4 regions of the Cupriavidus sp. 09_S30 genome follow, and region 3 is predicted to be linked to each of the others. Evidence: predicted binding sites of a transcription regulator. Region 3 holds the regulator's gene; each other region holds the start of a gene.

Region 1 (4,458 bases), 2.1 Mb from region 3:
TGGTGGCGGGCGGACAAGGTGTCCTGACCGGCCGTGTGGCTGAGTCGCTTGCGGAGAAAATGGGCATTGACCCGGGCACTGCGGCCACCGTGGCCGCAGCCGCTACCCCGTATCTGGTGGCGTTCCTGAAAGAAAAGCTCGCCTGAGTCCAGCCACGCAGGCAAGCCAAAGCAAAAAAGCCGCGAACCCTTACGGGAACGCGGCTTTCGCTTGAATCTGGTGGCGAATCAGGGACTCGAACCCCGGACCTGCGGATTATGATTCCGTCGCTCTAACCAACTGAGCTAATTCGCCTTGCAACCTGCTTTTTCCGAAGAGGCACCGAACGTCTGATCGACGTGGCAGCCACCCAGGGCCCGAATCATGCGCAAAGTGCGCGCGCGTGTCAAGACTTTGCGTGAGTTATAGGGGAAGCGTGTGGTCGCGCCCGGCCTCCGCGTAGCTGCCCGCGCCAAAGCGCTTGCGCAGCGCACGGGCGGCATTCAGGAGCGGGCCATCCGCCACTTCTACAACGCGATGCAGGTAGTTTTCGCTGGCCTCCAGCAAGGCGAGGTAGATGTCGCGGCACATGATCCGTGCGATGCGGCCTGGCCAGTCCAGCGGCAGCAGCTTCTCGGGCAGGTTGGGGTCGCGCAACAGCACGCGCCGGTACTCATGCACCAGCAGGGTCCTCACGAAGAAGGCGTCGGCCGGTGCCAGGCGAGCGGCCTCTTCCTGCATGGGCGAGAAGCGGCGCAGCAAGGCCTGCCAGGCGCTGGCCACGTCGCCCAGGCGGAAGGTCTGGTGCATCAGCGCCTGCAGCGGCGTGAGCGAGAAGGCTTCCAGGCTGTGTGCCTCCATCACGGCCACATAGTCCTGCGCGTGCGCTGCGTGGATGATCTCCAGCAGTGAGGCCGGGTCGGCGTTGGGATGCGCGTAGACGCCCGCGGCGATGGCGCCAAAGCCTTCCCACAGCAGCTCGCGCTTCAAGTGCTGCCGGATCGTGGCGCGCGCGTCACTGCGCACGAACACCAGCGTCCAGCGGCCGTCCCAGTCGGGGGCCTCGCCGGCGTAGATGCGCTTGCCGGCATGCACCATGCGGAGCAGCCCGGCTTCCGACAGGCCGTAGTAGCTGCGCCGCCCGATGCGCGTGGCGTTGAGCCAGTCGTCGGCGGCCAGGCGGAAGGTGGCCGTGCGCACCAGCCGGTCGTTGATGCCGAACGGTGCCGCCAGCCGGATCAGGCTGCCCAGCCAGATGGCCTGCGGCCGCGGCGTCACTACGTCGCCGTACAACGTCACCAGCATGGAATTGGCGCCAAGCTTCAGGCCTCGCGTCAGCCGCTTGACCTGTGCTGAAACCTGCTCAGCGTCGGGACCTGTCGCCATTGCGGGCCTCGAAAGTGATACACAAACGTCGATTGTTTGAATCAAATTGTATCACTATGATCCATCTCAACCGATGAAGTTGATGCAGATCAAGACCTGACGGTGGGGAGCAGAAGATGTACGCACAGTTGGTGGAAACAGGGGCAACGCGGCTCCGCGCGATGGAAGAGATGGACCCGCAGGAGCGTGAGTTCCAGGCGCGCGTGGATGCCGGCATCAAGATCGAAGCCAAGGATTGGATGCCCGAGGCCTATCGCAAGACGCTGGTCCGCCAGATCTCGCAGCACGCGCATTCGGAGATCGTGGGGCAGTTGCCCGAGGGGAACTGGGTCACGCGTGCACCATCGCTGGAACGCAAGGCCGTCCTGCTCGCCAAGATCCAGGACGAGGCCGGCCACGGGCTCTATCTCTATAGCGCGGCGGAAACGCTCGGCGTGTCACGCGACCAGCTGCTGGACGACCTGCACGCCGGCAAGGCCAAGTACTCGAGCATCTTCAACTACCCGACGCTGAACTGGGCCGATATCGGTGCCATCGGCTGGCTGGTGGATGGCTCTGCCATCATCAACCAGGTGCCGCTGTGCCGCTGCTCCTTCGGTCCCTATGCCCGCGCGATGGTGCGCGTGTGCAAGGAAGAGTCGTTCCACCAGCGCCAGGGCTACGACATCCTGCTCGCCCTGTGCCGCGGCACGGCGGAGCAGAAGCAGATGGCGCAGGATGCGCTGAACCGCTGGTGGTGGCCGGCGCTGATGATGTTCGGCCCGTCGGACGCGGATTCGCCCAACAGTGCGCAATCCATGCAATGGCGCATCAAGCTGTTCTCCAATGACGAGTTGCGCCAGAAGATGGTCGACCAGACCGTGCCGCAGGCTGAGTACCTGGGCCTGACCATTCCCGATCCGGACCTCAGCTGGAACGAGGAGCGTGGCCACTACGATTTCGGCGCCATCAACTGGGACGAGTTCTACAACGTCCTGCGCGGCAACGGCCCTTGCAACCGCGAACGCTTGCGCACCCGCGTGAAGGCATGGGAAGACGGCGCGTGGTTCCGCGAGGCGCTGGTCGTCCACGCAGACCGGCAGGCACAGCGCGCCGCCGCCTGAACACCAGGGCGCCACGTGCGCCGCCAACCACCGCAAACGAGACAGGAGAGTTGCCATGAAAGAGTGGCCGCTTTGGGAGATCTTTATCCGCAGCCAGCACGGCCTGGCCCACAAGCACGTGGGAAGCCTGCATGCGCCGGACGGCGAAATGGCCATCAACAATGCGCGCGACGTTTATACGCGGCGCAATGAGGGCGTCAGCGTCTGGGTGGTCAAGGCCGGCGACGTCGTCGCCAGCAGTCCTGGCGACAAGGGGCCTCTGTTCGAGCCCGCCAACAGCAAGATCTACCGGCATCCGACCTTCTTCCCGATGCCGGAAGAGGTCAAGCACATCTAGTTTTACGCGCAAGGAACGCTCCACCATGGACCACCACAAGCTCGAATACCTGCTCCGCCTCGGCGACACCACGCTGGTGCTGGGCCAGCGCCTGTCGGAATGGTGCGGCCGCGGCCCCGCGCTGGAAGAGGACATTGCGCTGACCAATGTGGCGCTGGACCTGATCGGCCAGACCCGCTTGTGGCTGGGCTATGCCGCCGAGGTGGAAGGCGCGGGCCGCAGCGCGGACCAACTCGCCTACCTGCGCGATGCGCACCAGTTCCGCAACCTGCTGCTGGTGGAACAGCCCAACGGCAGCTATGCCGATACGCTGGCCAGGCAGTTCCTGTTCGACACCTGGCATTACTTCGTGCTGGAAGGCCTGCAGCAATCGACCGATGCCCGCATCGCCGAGATCGCTGCCAAGTCGTTGAAGGAAGTGAGCTACCACGTGCGGCGCAGCGCCGACCTGGTGGTGCGCCTGGGTGATGGCACCGAAGAGAGCCATCGCCGCATGCAGGACGCGATCGACGACCTCTGGATGTACACGGGCGAGCTGTTCGAGTCCGATGCGGCCGACGCCGCGCTGGTTGCGCAAGGCGTTGCCGTCGATCCGGCGTCGCTGGCCGAGCCGTGGCTGCGCCACGTCGGCGAAGTGCTCGATGAAGCCACGCTGCGCCGGCCCGCGGACGGCTGGGCGCAAAGCGGTGGCCGCCATGGGCGCCATACCGAACACCTTGGCTACCTGCTGGCCGAGATGCAGTTCCTGCAGCGCGCCTATCCCGGCGCGCAGTGGTGAGCATCATGACGGCGCCAAGCACAGAGCGCGCGGCCGTCGAACAGGTCTGGGCCTGGCTCGACAAGGTGCCCGATCCGGAGATCCCGGTGATCTCGGTGGTGGACCTGGGCATCGTACGGGCGGTGGCGTGGGAAGGCGAAGCGTGCGTCATCACCATCACGCCGACGTATTCCGGCTGCCCGGCGATGACGGCGATCCGCGCGGATATCGAGCGCACGCTGGCCGCGCACGGGGTCGATCACGTCAGCGTGCAGACGCGCCTGGCGCCGGCCTGGACCACCGACTGGATGAGCCCGCGCGGCAAGGCCAACCTGAGCGGCTACGGCATCGCGCCGCCCGCCCAGCAGGTGATCGATATCAGCGGCATCAGCCGCAAGGCATCGCCTGCACTGGTGGTGACGTGTCCCCACTGCGGTTCGCGGCACACACGCCTGGTCAGCCAGTTCGGCTCGACCGCATGCAAGGCCCTGTATCGCTGCGGCGAGTGCAGGGAGCCGTTCGACTACTTCAAGGCTCACTAGGAAGAGGTACGAGATGAGCAGATTCCATGAGCTGACCGTGACCACGGTCAGGCGCGAAACGCGTGACGCCGTGGCGGTGACGTTCGCCGTGCCGGAAGAACTGGCGGAGACCTTTCGCTACGTACAGGGCCAGCATCTCACGCTGCGCGCGGGCATCGACGGCGAGGACGTGCGCCGCTCCTACTCGATCTGCTCGGCAGTGCAGGATGAGCAGTTGCGCGTGGCAATCAAGCGGGTCGATGGCGGGGTGTTCTCGAACTGGGCCAATGACTTGCTGCAGCCGGGCATGACGCTGGAAGCGATGCCGCCGTCGGGGCATTTCCACGTGCCGCTGTCGTCCGCGCAGGCGCGGCA
Region 2 (4,458 bases), on a different contig from region 3:
CAATTTAGGCGCTGGCGCGGCAATTTGTCACAGGTAGTTTTCCCTAGCCTGCGCGGCAGACCTGCGGGAAGGCGAATGCGATCCCAGCGGCAACGGGTATTGCTGCACCGCACCTGAGGGGCGCCACCATTAGTGTTCTCCTCCTAGTGTTGCTGCTACTAGCCTGTTCTGCGCCGCAGTTGATGACGCGCATCATCGATCACATCTCATGGAGACGATGGCAACGATATGTTGTCGGCTCTTCGGTAGAGACGGTGGTGTTGGTGCGGCTGACCCGGTTGCAACGTGCAGATCTCTTGGCGATGCCAGCTAAGGCCAAATTGGGACTTCTGATCCAGACCGATGCTGCGGCCGCTCGCGGTCACGAGCGGATATTCGCGGACCGGCCCCGGTAGCGCGAGAACATGGTCATTCCATCTTTCCCTATGTGCGTTACCGAACGGTCATTGTGTTCTTAATCTGATAGAGAATGATTATGTAGGCACCCAATTTTCGCCATTTACACAGTCGGACCGCTGATTGCGAAGAATAGAGATGTATCTGGAAGCTCTTCCGATCCTAAGCTCATGCGGAGTGGCAAGCCGTTGCGGCCAAGCGGATAACGCAAGTGCATGACTGATCGACGCCCCTCGTCTCCGCCCTCTGTCGGACTGACTAGTGGCCAGCTAAGTGGGAGTTCATCGTGCGCGCTGTCTTCACGCTGATTCTTATTGGAATGCTTGCTGGATGCAACACGACGCTTCAGGTCACGAAGCCGGATCCCGCGACAGGGCTCTACGCTAACGCCTCGATGCTTAAGCCTGGTGATGTAGTGGTGGAAGAAAAGTTTGATCCGGTCTATAAGCGATTGCTCTATCTCAAGATCGAATCCAAAAATCGAGACAAGCGCTTCACCAACTTCTTCATTTCGGCATTCAGGGATATGAATACCTTTGAGAAAATCGTAACACAGGATGAGTTGGAAGCGATGATTATCGAGAGGAACCTTGGCAGCAAGGTTCCAGGGGTTTCGGATCTTGTTAGCCTCAATAACCTGAGTAAGGAGATCGGACCGTTTCTTATCGTTGAGCCAGACGGCATCTGGTTGGGCGGGTATAAGTGGGAAGCCACGTTGAAGGCCATCGACGCCACCACCGGAAAGACGGTCCTGTACCTAGACGCAACGGCGCTGAACCTATCCGGTCTCGATGATCCACTACTGCACCCATTGATCAATGGATTCATCAACTGGACGCACAATCGGCCAATTGTATCGAGCGCCCCTGAGCCGGGGCAGGATCCTCGCACCACCACCCAAAAAGCCGTGAAGGCCCCTGATCGATAATCTGGCGTGACCGCTGGCCAGTTCGCGCTGGCATCGCCTTCGAATAGCTCGAACGGCTCTTCCTTTGCGGCCATTTCAATCATCTGGCAAGCAGCGCGTCAACGACAGAAAAGGCCAGACCTTGGTCGCTCGTATTAGGGTGCGCGAATCTCCGTAAGAGGTCCACAAGCGCCGACCGCCCCCTTCCCTCCGCCGGCTGGCGTCGGCCATTTTCGGCCGCTTACGACGAGTGCAAACGACATAAGCTCGAACCTTTGATCTATGTCATGACAGTCTCTGGATCGCGGCTTACTGTATTAAGTAAGCCGCTTCGATTCGATATGGCGTCGAAGGCGACCTGAGCATAACCCATTTCCAAGGAGCGCGCCGTGAACACCGCACTTGCAGTATGGCACGAAGATCACATTCATTTTGCCCGGCTGCTAGACCTTTTGGAAGAGCAGGTCATTCTATTTGATCGAGGCGAGCGGCCAAATTACAATTTGATGAGCATTATCATCTATTACATGCGGAGTTTCGGCGATCGCGTTCACCATCCGCGTGAGGATATTGCATACGCACGGCTCGTCGAGCGAGATCCCGGCATGCAGATTGTGGTTAGCCGGCTCCAGCAGGAACATCGCGTAATTGCCACGGTGGGCGAGGCGCTATCAGACCGCCTCAATGAGGCTGAAAGAGATGTGATAAGTTCGCGCGCGGCGCTGGAGGCCGCCGGAGCGATGTACCTTGTGTATTATCGAAATCACCTTTCGACAGAGGAGCGGCACGTAATGCCGCGCGCAGCTCAGATGCTGACGCCCGAGGATTGGGCAGCAGTTGACGCTGCTATTCCGGCGAGCGACGACCCGCTCTTCGGGAAAAACGTCGAGGAGCGTTTCGCGATGCTACGCAAGGAAATCGAAAGCGAGGCGAGTGTGTCCGGCCAGGGCTAGATTCGGCCATGCGCGGACGGTCAACGTCGGCAGCTGAATCGTCGACGGCCGCGTTCAAAAGTCCACCTCCAGCGTTACGCCAGCACCGCGAATCACTTGCAGGTAGGCAATCGTATCGCCGACGGCAGCGGTAGCCTGCTCCGCGAGTCTCCACACGCGCGTAGACTTTTCGGCGCTCGCCATCATCGATTCGAGCGTGTCCGAATGAGCGAATCCGTGAGCTGCCGCGGCGCCGAGAACGGCATCCAGGACGCGCCGGGCGGCAGCGCGGGCATCGACCTCCGCCCGGGGAGCCCGGTAGGCGAGAAAGCCTGCCATCAGCAGAAATTCGGCCGGGCTGATGTGCCGACCATTGCCCACAGGCACACCGGCTGTGCTGTCGTGATCTAGCGCCATACATCACCTCCTGCTTTGGAGCACCGAGTGCTGTGAACGCGCGAAACCGTGTCACTACCGCTGCTGGCTGCTCAGCAAGGCCACCCACGGCGGCCGGATTGCTGCGCGCGGCACTGCACGGGGCTTGCCGTTGGAAGCAATGTCGCACGCCGCGCGGCTCAAGGAAAGCCCTGCTGCGGATTCACCAAAATATAGTACAGAGAGCTTCGCTTATGCCGGCTGGAACAGCGTGCGATCGCGGCTGGCGTACCTCTTGAAGTGTGCGTTTCCTCAAAAGTGGCGTCTACAGCAGGTTCATGTGACCGCCAACCGTCAATGTCATCGCGCCGTGCCGACCAACCGATGTCAGGGCCAATTTTTTCGCCGCGACGAGAGCGCAAGTCGTAGTATTCTTGACCCGCATCCTGCTCCCCTGTGACTGCCGCTGCTTCGCTGCTTCACCTCGGCTGCCTTGGGACTCTGTAAGGAAGATGATGAGTCGATATCCTGCTTGTCCGTCCCGATAGTCCCAAAGGGAAGACCACGTCCAGAGCAGCAATCCGGCGACTGTCAGATTCTTGAAGGTATTTGAACAACTTGCGGACATCGCTGATGCCTCGCGAGTTCATACGGGTGACTGCTCGCAGTCAAGCCGACTACTTTCTTCGAGGACATTGATGAAAACGCTGTTTCTGCAAGCACCTTCATATGACGGCTTCGATGGTGGAGCGGGTTCACGTTTCCAGACGAAGCGCGAGATTCGATCTTTCTGGTATCCGACGTGGCTTGCCCAGCCCGCTGCGCTGATCGAGGATAGCCGCGTCGTGGATGCCCCCGCAGACGGCCTGTCGCTGGAAACGACCCTTGGCATTGCTGAGCAATACGAACTGGTCATTATTCATACGAGCTCACCGTCGTTCCCGAGCGACGTTCAATTCGCGGAGCATTTGAAACGGCGCAAGCCCACGGTCCTCATCGGAATGGTCGGTGCAAAAGTAGCCGTTGATCCTCACGGCTCACTTACCGCAAGCGATGCACTCGACTTCGTGTGCCGTGAAGAATTCGACTTCACATGTCGCGACATCGCGCAGGGGCTTCCCTTCGAGTCCATTCTCGGACTCAGCTATCGCCTGCCCGACGGCGCCATCATGCACAACGAGGCCCGGCCGATTCTGGAAGACATGGATCAGCTTCCGTTTGTCGCGCCCGTCTATAAGCGCGACCTGACGACCAAGAATTACTTCAGCGGCTACCTCAAGCATCCCTATGTATCGATCTACACGGGGCGAGGCTGCAAATCCAGGTGCACGTTTTGTCTCTGGCCGCACACGGTCGGGGGACACCGCTATCGCACGCGCTCGGTCGAGCATGTTCTCGAAGAAGTAAAGTGGATCCGGGACAACATGCCCGAGGTCAAGGAGATCATGTTCGACGACGATACCTTCACCGACCTCAGACCGAGAGCCGAAGAGATCGCCCGCGGCCTTGGCAAGCTAGGCGTGACATGGTCGTGCAATGCCAAAGCGAACGTGCCTTATTCAACCCTCAAAGTGATGAAAGAGAATGGGTTGCGGCTCCTGCTCGTCGGCTACGAATCTGGCGACGACCAGATTCTCGTGAATGTCAAAAAGGGCCTCCGGACCGATATGGCACGCCGATTCAGTGAGGATTGCCGCAAACTCGGCATCAAGATCCACGGCACGTTCATTCTCGGACTCCCCGGCGAGACGCACGAAACGATCAAGAAGACGATCCAGTACGCGAAAGAGATCAACCCCCACACGATCCAGGTGTCACTCGCGGCGCCCTATCCGGGTACGGTCCTTC
Region 3 (4,458 bases):
GTCGGCGAGCGGGCTGGCACCTTGGTCCGGCGCCCCCGCTTGCCCCGCCTCGGCGCGCAGCGGCTCAGCCGGCTGCACACCTTCCATTGCTTGCGTCTCGGGATGTTGTATTTCTTGTACCTGCTGTATTGCCTGTCGTTGCTCGATGACCTGGATTTCCGCGACCTCCTCAGCGTCCCGCGGCACGGCGGCCAGCACCTCGTCCGCTGCCTGCGCCTCCGGGACGCCCTGCGGCTCGATCGGCTCGGCACCATCTTCCGGCGCCACCTGCTGCGCGTTGGCAGCCTCGCTGGCCGGCGCACCTTCCAGCATGGCCGGCGCGAGTGCCCCGCGCTCCACGTTCACTGCAGCCTGGCCCAGCGCCTCGAAATCGATGTCCTGCTGATCCAGCAGCGCGGCCTGAATCTGCGCCTGCGCATCCTCGAGCTGGGGCAGTTCATCCAGCGTGCGCAGCCCCAGATCGTCCAGGAATGCCTTGGTGGTCGCATACAGGGCCGGCCGACCCGGAACATCGCGGTGACCGATCACTTCGATCCACTCACGGTCCTCGAGCCGCTTGATCACTTCGGTGCTGACCGTGACACCGCGGATCTCCTCGATGTCGCCACGCGTGACGGGCTGCCGGTAAGCGATGATGGCCAGCGTCTCCATGACCGCACGCGAATATTTGGGCGGTTTTTCCGGATTCAGGCGATCCAGGTATTCCCGCATTCCCGGCCGGCTCTGGAAGCGCCAACCGCTGGCCAGGGCCACCAGCTCCACGCCGCGCTGCTGCCAGTCCTGGCGCAGCTCTTCCAGCAGCACACGAATGGTATCGGCGCCCACCTCATCGGCAAACAGGCGGCGCAGGTCGGCAACACGCAAGGGCTCCTGCGCACAGATCAGCGCGGTCTCGAGGACGATTTTCGCCTCTTGGGTATTCATATATGGATGTGTGCAGCCTGTCTTTGCACCTGCCTCCGGCAGACGCCAGAGGTTTCGGGAATTTCGGATTCAGCGAGGCCGAAGCGCCATCGCCATCTCATTGTGCGGCCGGCCGGCATGCCATCCGCATGAAAGCCGCGCGCCCATCTTGTTCTGCTTCGGGTTGCCGGGTCAGTCCGGCGGAGAATTGCCCTGCCGCCGGCATCGGCGCCGACCGTAAGGCCTCTTGCGTCGCGCTGCCCTTCTGGAGCAGCGACATGGCACGAAATGGCTGAACCCTTTCGGCCGCAAGAACGATGCAGTCAACCGCACGGCGTACGCGTTTCCCGCAACACAATGCCAAGCCGGTCTTTTGAACCGGATCTTTTCAACCGGAGTGGCTTGCTGCGAGGGGGCCCGGCCGCCAGGAGCATCCTGCCCGGCAAGGCAATCCGGCCAGCATGTGATGCTGCCCGGCGAGACCGCGGCTGCGCCAGCGCGATACTGCAATTCTGCCGATTGTATGGCATTCCGGGCCGGCGCTGCAACCGCCCCGTCGGTGGGATGCGCCCGCCACTTCGGCCGGCACGAGCCGCATCGGCCACCCACCACGGTGTCGGCTCAGAAGACGACGCAGAAACCGTGCTCGGCGAGGGTGTGCGGCAAGACCGCGGCCCGGGCCAGACCGGCCACGCCGAATGCCGTCACCGCCACGCCGGCGCTGGCGCGCACCCAGGGCCGGCGCGACCACTGCCGCAACAGGCCCGATAGGCCTGACAGCATCAGCAGGTTGGGCAAGGTGCCAAGACCGAACACGCCCATGAGCAAGCCCCCCGACAAAGCGTTGCCCGCAAGCAACGACAAGGCCAGCGCACCATAGACCATGCCGCACGGCACCAGCCCCCACGCCAGGCCGATGCCGAAGCGGCGCAACAGCCGCCCGCGGCCGGCCACGAGCGGCGTGCTGGCCGGCTGGCGCGCGCGTGTGGCGGCGCCCAGCCTTCGCGCGACACCGCCGGCAACCCGCGCCGCCAGCCGCTCCAGAACCGCGAACTGTGGCGTGCGCCCGCCCAGCAGCCAGAGCCCCGACAGCACCAGCATCAGGCTGCCGGCAATGAAGAGCGCGCGCTGCACGGGCAGATAGTCGGCACGCCACGCCCCGGCGCCGACCGCGCCAAGCGCCGCGCCCAGCAACATATAGGTAGAGACGCGGCCCACGTGCATCGCCAGTTGCTCGCACAGCCAGTCGCGTGGCCTGCGCAGCACTGCAACGGGGATGCCCTCGCGCCGCTGCTCGACGGCAAGCGCAATGCCGCCGCACATCGCAGCGCAGTGCACGCCACCCAGCAAGGCCAGCAGAAATACGCTGAAAAACACTGCGACAGTCAACTTTCACTCCCCTTCAGATCGCTACGCACAGTAAAATGCATTTATTGTGCCCTCGCAGCTTACTTAAACAGGCCCCCAATTGCTCAATTCCATTCCCGTCACCGCAATGTCGCCCCGTTGCTCGTCCTGCTCGCTGGGGCATCTGTGCGTACCGGTCGGCATGAATCGCAATGACGTTGAGAAGATCGATTCGCTGGTCAAGGAGCGCGTGCGAGTCCACAAGGGCGAGACCCTCTATCGGCTGGGCGAGCCCCTCAGCGCGGTCTACGCCGTGCGCTTCGGCACGCTGAAGACGCATGTGACGATGGAGGACGGCCGCTCCCAGATCACCGGCTTCCACCTCCCCGGCGAGGTCGTCGGCCTCGACGGCCTGGGCGAGATGCAGCATGCCTCCGATGCCACGGCGCTGGAAGACACCGAGGTCTGCGTGATGCGCTTCCAGGACTTGCAGACACTGTCGGCCGACGTGCCCTCCCTGCAGCAGCAGTTCCTGCGACTGATGAGCAAGGAGATCACGCAGGACCAGGTCATGCTGCTCACGCTGGGCTCGATGCGCGCCGAAGAGCGCCTCGCCGCCTTCCTCGTCAACCTGTCCGAGCGCCTGTCCGAACGCGGCTACTCGTCCACCGAGTTCGTGCTGCGCATGAGCCGCGAGGAAATCGGCAGCTATCTCGGCCTGAAGCTCGAGACGGTCAGCCGGCTGTTCTCCCGTTTCGCCGAAGCCGGCCTGATCCAGATCCGCCAGCGCCACGTCAAGCTGGTCGACGTGCCCGGCATCAAGCAAGTCTACGGCAAGGCCTGCTGAGGCGGCGACCGCCGCAGGCGCGGCAGGCCGCCGCCCGCGGCAAGCCATATCGCGCCACCCGCGGCCGGCGCCCGTCATCGCCTACTCCAGTTCGTCGGTATCGCTCAGGCGGATCGGCATCGTGTAGAGCGTCAACGCGCTAGACAGGGCGCACAACAGCCACGCCAGCAGGAATCCGATCGTATAGACGGCCTCGCGCGAGGCCTCGATGGGCCGGCCGAACAGGCTGAGGTCGCTCGGGTCCACCAGCGAGAACACCACCGCGGTCGCCAGCCCGCCGACCAAGAAGGCCGGCCACAGTACCCACATCAGCCAGCGCGCCCTCATGGCCGCCCCGCTGCCGGCGCCATCGCCGCCCGTTGCGGCCCCTGCCGCTCCACCACCAGGCCATGTTGCTTCACGCCCTCGACGATGGGCTTGTCCGGATGGCTCATGGCCAGCCAGATGGTGAAGCCACAGGCCACCATCGCCGCCAGCGGGCCGCTCATGAGCAGCCACGGCCAGGGTTCCTTCCACCAGGGATTGCTTTGTTGCTTCATCAAGCGGGCCTCCGTAGTCGGTTGTCGGCTGGGTCCTTGCATGGAAACGCTCACTGCTTTCATTCGGCAAGGGCAGTGCTGCCGCCCTTGCCTGTCTGCTACCCCTGCGCGAGGCTACAGGTCGCGCGGCACGATGAAGCTGGTCGACTGGCTGATCTCGACTTCGCGCTCACCCTCGCCCTTCACCGTCACGTTGATCTTGTGCGTGCCCTGGCGCGCCTCCTCGATCGGCACCCGCACGCGAATCGGCAGCAGCCGGTTCGAGGTCGGCGCGATCTCGCCGATGACGCCGTCGTACTCCACCGTCATGTGGCCAAGCTCGGCACTGTCCGCGCGGATGGCGATGCGCATCGGCGACTCGCTGGTGTTGATCACCTGCAGGCGGTAGACGTTCTCGATCCAGCGCCCTTCCACTTCGCGCCCGAGGGCGCCGCGGTCGCGGATGATGTCGACCTTGAGCGGGGTACGCAACATCAGCGACACCGCGAAGCCGGCCAGCAGCGCGAACCAGATCGCTGTGTAGATCATCACGCGCGGACGCAGCAGGCGCGCGCGCGCCGACTTGGCCGTCAGGCCCTTGCGCATCGCGTTCTCGGACGTGTAGCGGATCAGCCCGCGCGGGTACTCCATCTTGTCCATCACCTGGTTGCAGGCATCGATGCAGGCGCCACAGCCGATGCAATCGTACTGCAGCCCGTCGCGGATATCGATGCCGGTCGGGCAGACCTGCACGCAGATGCTGCAGTTGACGCAGTCACCCAGCCCCGCGGCGCGATGGTCGGCCTTGCGCGAACGGCTGCCGCGCGGATCGCCGCGCCCCGT
Region 4 (4,458 bases), on a different contig from region 3:
GCGTCCTTCGTCCTGCCGGAGCTGAGCCGCATCGACGACGCCATCGCCAACGGCACCTTCGAGCCGGTGTCGGGCGAGGCCGATCCGCTGTCGATGTTCCCGGCCGAGCGTGTCGATCTCGCGCTGCAGCGCCTGTACCACTACACCGGCACTGCGCCCGAGCACTTCCAGCGCTTCGTGCTGTTCACCAACTACCAGCGCTACGTCGACGAGTTCATCGAACTGGGCCGCTCCTGGATGGCAGCGCCGCCGGACGACGCGGGCGATGACTACGTGAGCTTCGTCGAGCCCGGCGATGTGGTGCAGGAGCGCGGCAGCCCGGTGCCGGACGACGCCGGCCGCCCGCGCGCGCTGCCGCAGATGCCGGCCTACCACCTGGTGCGGGGCGACAAGCTGGGCGTGACCCTGGTCAATATCGGCGTGGGCCCGTCCAATGCCAAGACCATGACCGACCACCTGGCGGTGCTGCGCCCGCATTGCTGGCTGATGGTCGGCCACTGCGGCGGCCTGCGCCGCTCGCAGCAGCTAGGCGACTACGTGCTGGCCCATGCCTACGTACGGGACGACCACGTGCTCGACCAGGACCTGCCGCCCTGGGTGCCGGTGCCGCCCATCGCCGAGATCCAGGTGGCACTGCAGGAGGCCGTGGCGCGCGTGACCGGGCTGTCGGGCACCGAGATGAAGACGCGCATGCGCACCGGCACGGTCGTGTCGACCGACGACCGCAACTGGGAATTGAAGTCCAAGACGCTGTATGCGCGCTTCAACCAGTCACGCGCGATCGCCATCGACATGGAGAGCGCCACGGTGGCCGCCAACGGCTTCCGGCTGCGCGTGCCCTACGGCACGCTGCTGTGCGTGTCGGACAAGCCGCTGCATGGCGAGCTCAAGCTGCGCGGCATGGCCAACGCCTTCTACCGCCAGCGCGTCAGCCAGCACATGACGATCGGCCTGGAGGCGATCCGCATCCTGCGTGAGAATGGCGTGGACCAGTTGCATTCGCGCAAGCTGCGCAGCTTCGACGAGCCGGCTTTCCGCTGAGGCGTTGAGGCGCTGAGGCGGCGGCGGGCGGAGCCTGCCGCCGTCCGCCAAGAATCCAAAGACAGGACCAGCACCTGCGCCGCAGGCGAGGATCACGGGGATCACGCCGGCGCGCAAGCGGGCCGCATGGCGCGGTGTCCGTGGTGCGATCAGAAGCGGTAGCCCACGCCCATGCTGAACAGCCACGGATCGAGGCTGACGGCCGAGACCTTGGTGCCGTTGGACTTGATGTCGCTGGAGATCCAGATCTTCTTGATGTCGGCGTTCAGGAACCAGTGCTTGCTCAGCCTGTAGTCCATGCCGACCTGCAGGGCCGGACCCACGCTCCACTTGTCGAGCGCCAGGCCGCCGGCGAGATCCGCGCCCCAGATGCGCGTAACGTTCAGGCCCACGCCCAGGTACGGACGGAAGGTGCCCTCAGGCTGCAGGTGGTACTGCAGCATGATCGAGGGAGGCAGGTGCTTGAACGAGCCGATCTTGCTGCCATCGAGATAGACGTCTTGCGACTGCGGCACGGTCAGCACCAGTTCCGTGGCGAAGTGTGGCGTGATGAAGTAGGTGACGTCGAGTTCCGGGATCCACTTGTTGTTGACCGTCGCGCGGTCGTGCGCGCCGACGCCGCCGATCGGGTCCGACGAATTGTCCATCTTCAGATAGGTGCCGCGCATGCGCACCATCCAGTTGCCTTCCGGCTCGGTATCGGCGGCGGAGGCGGGTGCGGCGGCGCACAGGGACAGCGCGGCAAGGGCGATGCAGGCGGCTCGTGTCGGAAGGGGATTTCTCAAAGTCATGGTCTTCTTGCTTCAGGTCTCTAAAGTCGCTGTGGCCGATCGGCTCGGCCCAATGTCGAAGACAGTGTGAACGAGGCCACTCTTTTTGGCCTTGACCCAAAACAAGAAGAGCGGAGCGCAGTCGCGCGCGCATGCGAACGCGCATCGCGTGCGGTGCGTCTATGCACATGCGGAATCCTTCGTGGCGCTGCGCTGCGCCTGCCTTTACGCTATGCGCACGGTCTATGCAACGAGCATGTCGTGGATGTCCGCAAGGGCGTCTTTCCCGGTGCGCCCCGTGGGGGCGGGGCGCACCGGCCTTCTTTTGCGGCCGTCAGGCCGTGGCTGTCTCGCGGGTTTGGGCCGCCGTGTCCGCACACATCGCGCCTGCCGCGCCTGCGGCCAGGTGGCGGTTGACACCCGACAGCACGGCCTTGAGCGAGGCCGTCACCAGGCTGGCGTCGACACCGGCGCCGAAGCCGGTGGCCGAATCGCCGACACGCACTTCCACATAGCAGGCCGCGTTCGCGCTTGCGCCGGGCGTCATCGCGTGTTCGTGGTAATCCATCACGCGCACCGTCGTGCCGAGCTCGGTGGCGAGCGCATTCACCACGGCATCGATCGGGCCATTGCCGCTGCCGCGCACGCGGCGAGCCTCGCCGTCGCGCTGCAGTGTCATCTCGATCTCGACCCGCGCGCCGGCGTCCGACACCATCCGGTGCGACACATACACCAGCGGCGACCGCTGGTCCAGGTACTCGCTGCGGAACAGCGCATAGAGGTCGTCGGCGCTCGCTTCGAGTCCGGTCTCGTCGGTCATGCGCTGCACGGCGCGGCTGAACTCGATCTGCAGCCGGCGCGGCATATAGATGCCGTGCACCTGTTCGAGCAGATAGGCCATGCCACCCTTGCCGGACTGGCTGTTGACGCGGATCACGGCGTCGTAGCTGCGGCCGAGGTCCGCAGGGTCGATCGGCAGGTAGGGCACTTCCCAGATCGCATCGGCCTTCTGCTGGGCGAAGCCCTTGCGGATGGCGTCCTGGTGCGAACCGGAGAAGGCCGTGAAGACCAGGTCGCCGACATAAGGGTGGCGCGGATGCACGGGCAGCTGGTTGCAGTGCTCCACGCACTGACGGACTTCGTCGATGTCGGAGAAGTCGAGCCCGGGCGAAACACCCTGCGTATAGAGATTGAGCGCGAGCGTGACGAGGTCCACGTTGCCGGTGCGCTCGCCGTTGCCGAACAGGCAGCCTTCAACACGGTCTGCGCCAGCCATCACCGCCAGTTCGGCTGCGGCCACCGCGGTGCCACGGTCATTGTGGGGATGCACCGAGAGCACGATGTGCTCGCGGCGCGCCAGATGGCGGTGCATCCATTCGACCTGGTCGGCGAAGATATTGGGCGTGCTGCATTCCACCGTGGTCGGCAGATTCAGGATCATCGGGCGCGCGGGGCCGGGCTCCCAGATTGCCGAGACCGCATCGGACACTTCCAGTGCGTAGTCCAGCTCGGCCAGGCTGAAGGTCTCGGGCGAATACTCGTAGGTCCAGGCCGTCTCCGGCATCGCATCCGTCAGCTCGCGGATCAGGCGCGTACCGGCCAGCGCCACTTCCTTGATCTCCTCGCGGCTGGCATTGAAGACGATGCGGCGCCACGCCGGCGCGATCGGGTTGTACAGGTGGACCACCGCGCGCCGCGCGCCACGGACCGACTCGACAGTGCGGCGGATCAGGTCATCGCGCGACTGCGTCAGCACCACGATGGTCACGTCCGCGGGAATGCGGTCCTCCTCGATCAGCATGCGCACGAAGTCGAAGTCGGTCTGCGATGCCGCGGGGAAGGCCACCTCGATCTGCTTCAGGCCGATCTTCACCAGTTGTTCGAAGAAGCGCAGCTTGCGCTGCGCGTCCATCGGCTCGATCAGCGCCTGGTTGCCGTCGCGCAGGTCGGTGCTCATCCATTGCGGAGCGTGCGTGATGGTGCGGTTGGGCCAGGTGCGGTCAGGCAGGTCGACGGTGGCGGCGGGGCGGTATTTGACGGCGGGATTGGACAGCATGGACGATCTCCTTCCTCGCGGGAAGATGCGATACACAAAGGGAAAAACGCAAAAGGGTGGCGCGAGGCTGCCGAACTGCCACGGGGCACTAGGCCCGGCAACCGGTCGGTAGGCGTAGCGCTAGCGAGGAAGCGCGCAGGGCGCGGCACGAGGCCAGGGCCGCCACCAGCACGCGCGCGGACACCTCGGTGCGCAGGGCACCGGAAGCGTGGCGGGAGAGGTGGTTCGGTCGGGTCATCATGCCGGAAGAGGATGAGTGCATGGAGGGTAGGTGAGAAGCGCGCCCGATGTCAAGGCGGCGCCTGCTTGCGTGAACACGCCGCGCAGCGCATTTCGCGGACTTCGCGCGGTCTTCGCGGACTCGGCTGGACGGCTGGGTGGGGATGAAGAAAAGTGGCGCGCCACGCCTTGCAGCTCAGCCAAAGGAATGAAGAAATCTGCGGGCGCACAGCCTTGGCGCTGCTGGCCGAGCCCGGGCCTCAACCTTCTGTTCGGTACATGCGGACGCGCGTAGCGCCTAGCCTGAGAGTACGAAAGAAGAAGAACAAGGGAGCGGCACCATGGTGAGGAGGCTCGGGTCAGCCTGGCTGA

Evidence for each region. The regulator FNR, encoded in region 3, switches genes on or off when oxygen is low (the NO sensors DNR and NnrR bind a similar motif). The targets are predictions, from matches to a motif close to TTGATNNNNATCAA.
Region 1: a site for FNR is predicted at 1,445-1,458, ahead of paaA (1,2-phenylacetyl-CoA epoxidase subunit PaaA). Genes of this name have one in related genera too.
Region 2: a site for FNR is predicted at 1,579-1,592, ahead of AC1Z3O_RS30340 (hemerythrin domain-containing protein). Genes of this name have one in related genera too.
Region 4: a site for FNR is predicted at 1,924-1,937, ahead of AC1Z3O_RS34500 (OmpW/AlkL family protein). Genes of this name have one in related genera too.

What each region holds. Positions count from the first base shown of each region.
Region 1 covers NZ_JBXOWI010000001.1:3,247,469-3,251,926, reverse strand. The annotation lists gene AC1Z3O_RS15235 (hypothetical protein) at 1-146, shown strand, start outside; tRNA gene AC1Z3O_RS15230 (tRNA-Met) at 218-294, opposite strand; gene paaX (phenylacetic acid degradation operon negative regulatory protein PaaX) at 403-1,365, opposite strand; gene paaA (1,2-phenylacetyl-CoA epoxidase subunit PaaA) at 1,482-2,468, shown strand; gene paaB (1,2-phenylacetyl-CoA epoxidase subunit PaaB) at 2,524-2,805, shown strand; gene paaC (1,2-phenylacetyl-CoA epoxidase subunit PaaC) at 2,831-3,583, shown strand; gene paaD (1,2-phenylacetyl-CoA epoxidase subunit PaaD) at 3,589-4,104, shown strand; gene paaE (1,2-phenylacetyl-CoA epoxidase subunit PaaE) at 4,118-4,458, shown strand, end outside.
Region 2 covers NZ_JBXOWI010000002.1:2,264,993-2,269,450, forward strand. The annotation lists gene AC1Z3O_RS30335 (hypothetical protein) at 683-1,324, shown strand; gene AC1Z3O_RS30340 (hemerythrin domain-containing protein) at 1,693-2,256, shown strand; gene AC1Z3O_RS30345 (hypothetical protein) at 2,311-2,652, opposite strand; gene hpnJ (hopanoid biosynthesis associated radical SAM protein HpnJ) at 3,309-4,458, shown strand, end outside.
Region 3 covers NZ_JBXOWI010000001.1:1,127,187-1,131,644, reverse strand. The annotation lists gene scpB (SMC-Scp complex subunit ScpB) at 1-924, opposite strand, end outside; gene AC1Z3O_RS05285 (sulfite exporter TauE/SafE family protein) at 1,525-2,292, opposite strand; gene fnr (fumarate/nitrate reduction transcriptional regulator Fnr) at 2,372-3,097, shown strand; gene AC1Z3O_RS05275 (hypothetical protein) at 3,179-3,424, opposite strand; gene AC1Z3O_RS05270 (hypothetical protein) at 3,421-3,636, opposite strand; gene ccoG (cytochrome c oxidase accessory protein CcoG) at 3,751-4,458, opposite strand, start outside.
Region 4 covers NZ_JBXOWI010000002.1:3,200,765-3,205,222, forward strand. The annotation lists gene AC1Z3O_RS34495 (AMP nucleosidase) at 1-1,041, shown strand, start outside; gene AC1Z3O_RS34500 (OmpW/AlkL family protein) at 1,191-1,832, opposite strand; gene leuA (2-isopropylmalate synthase) at 2,146-3,867, opposite strand.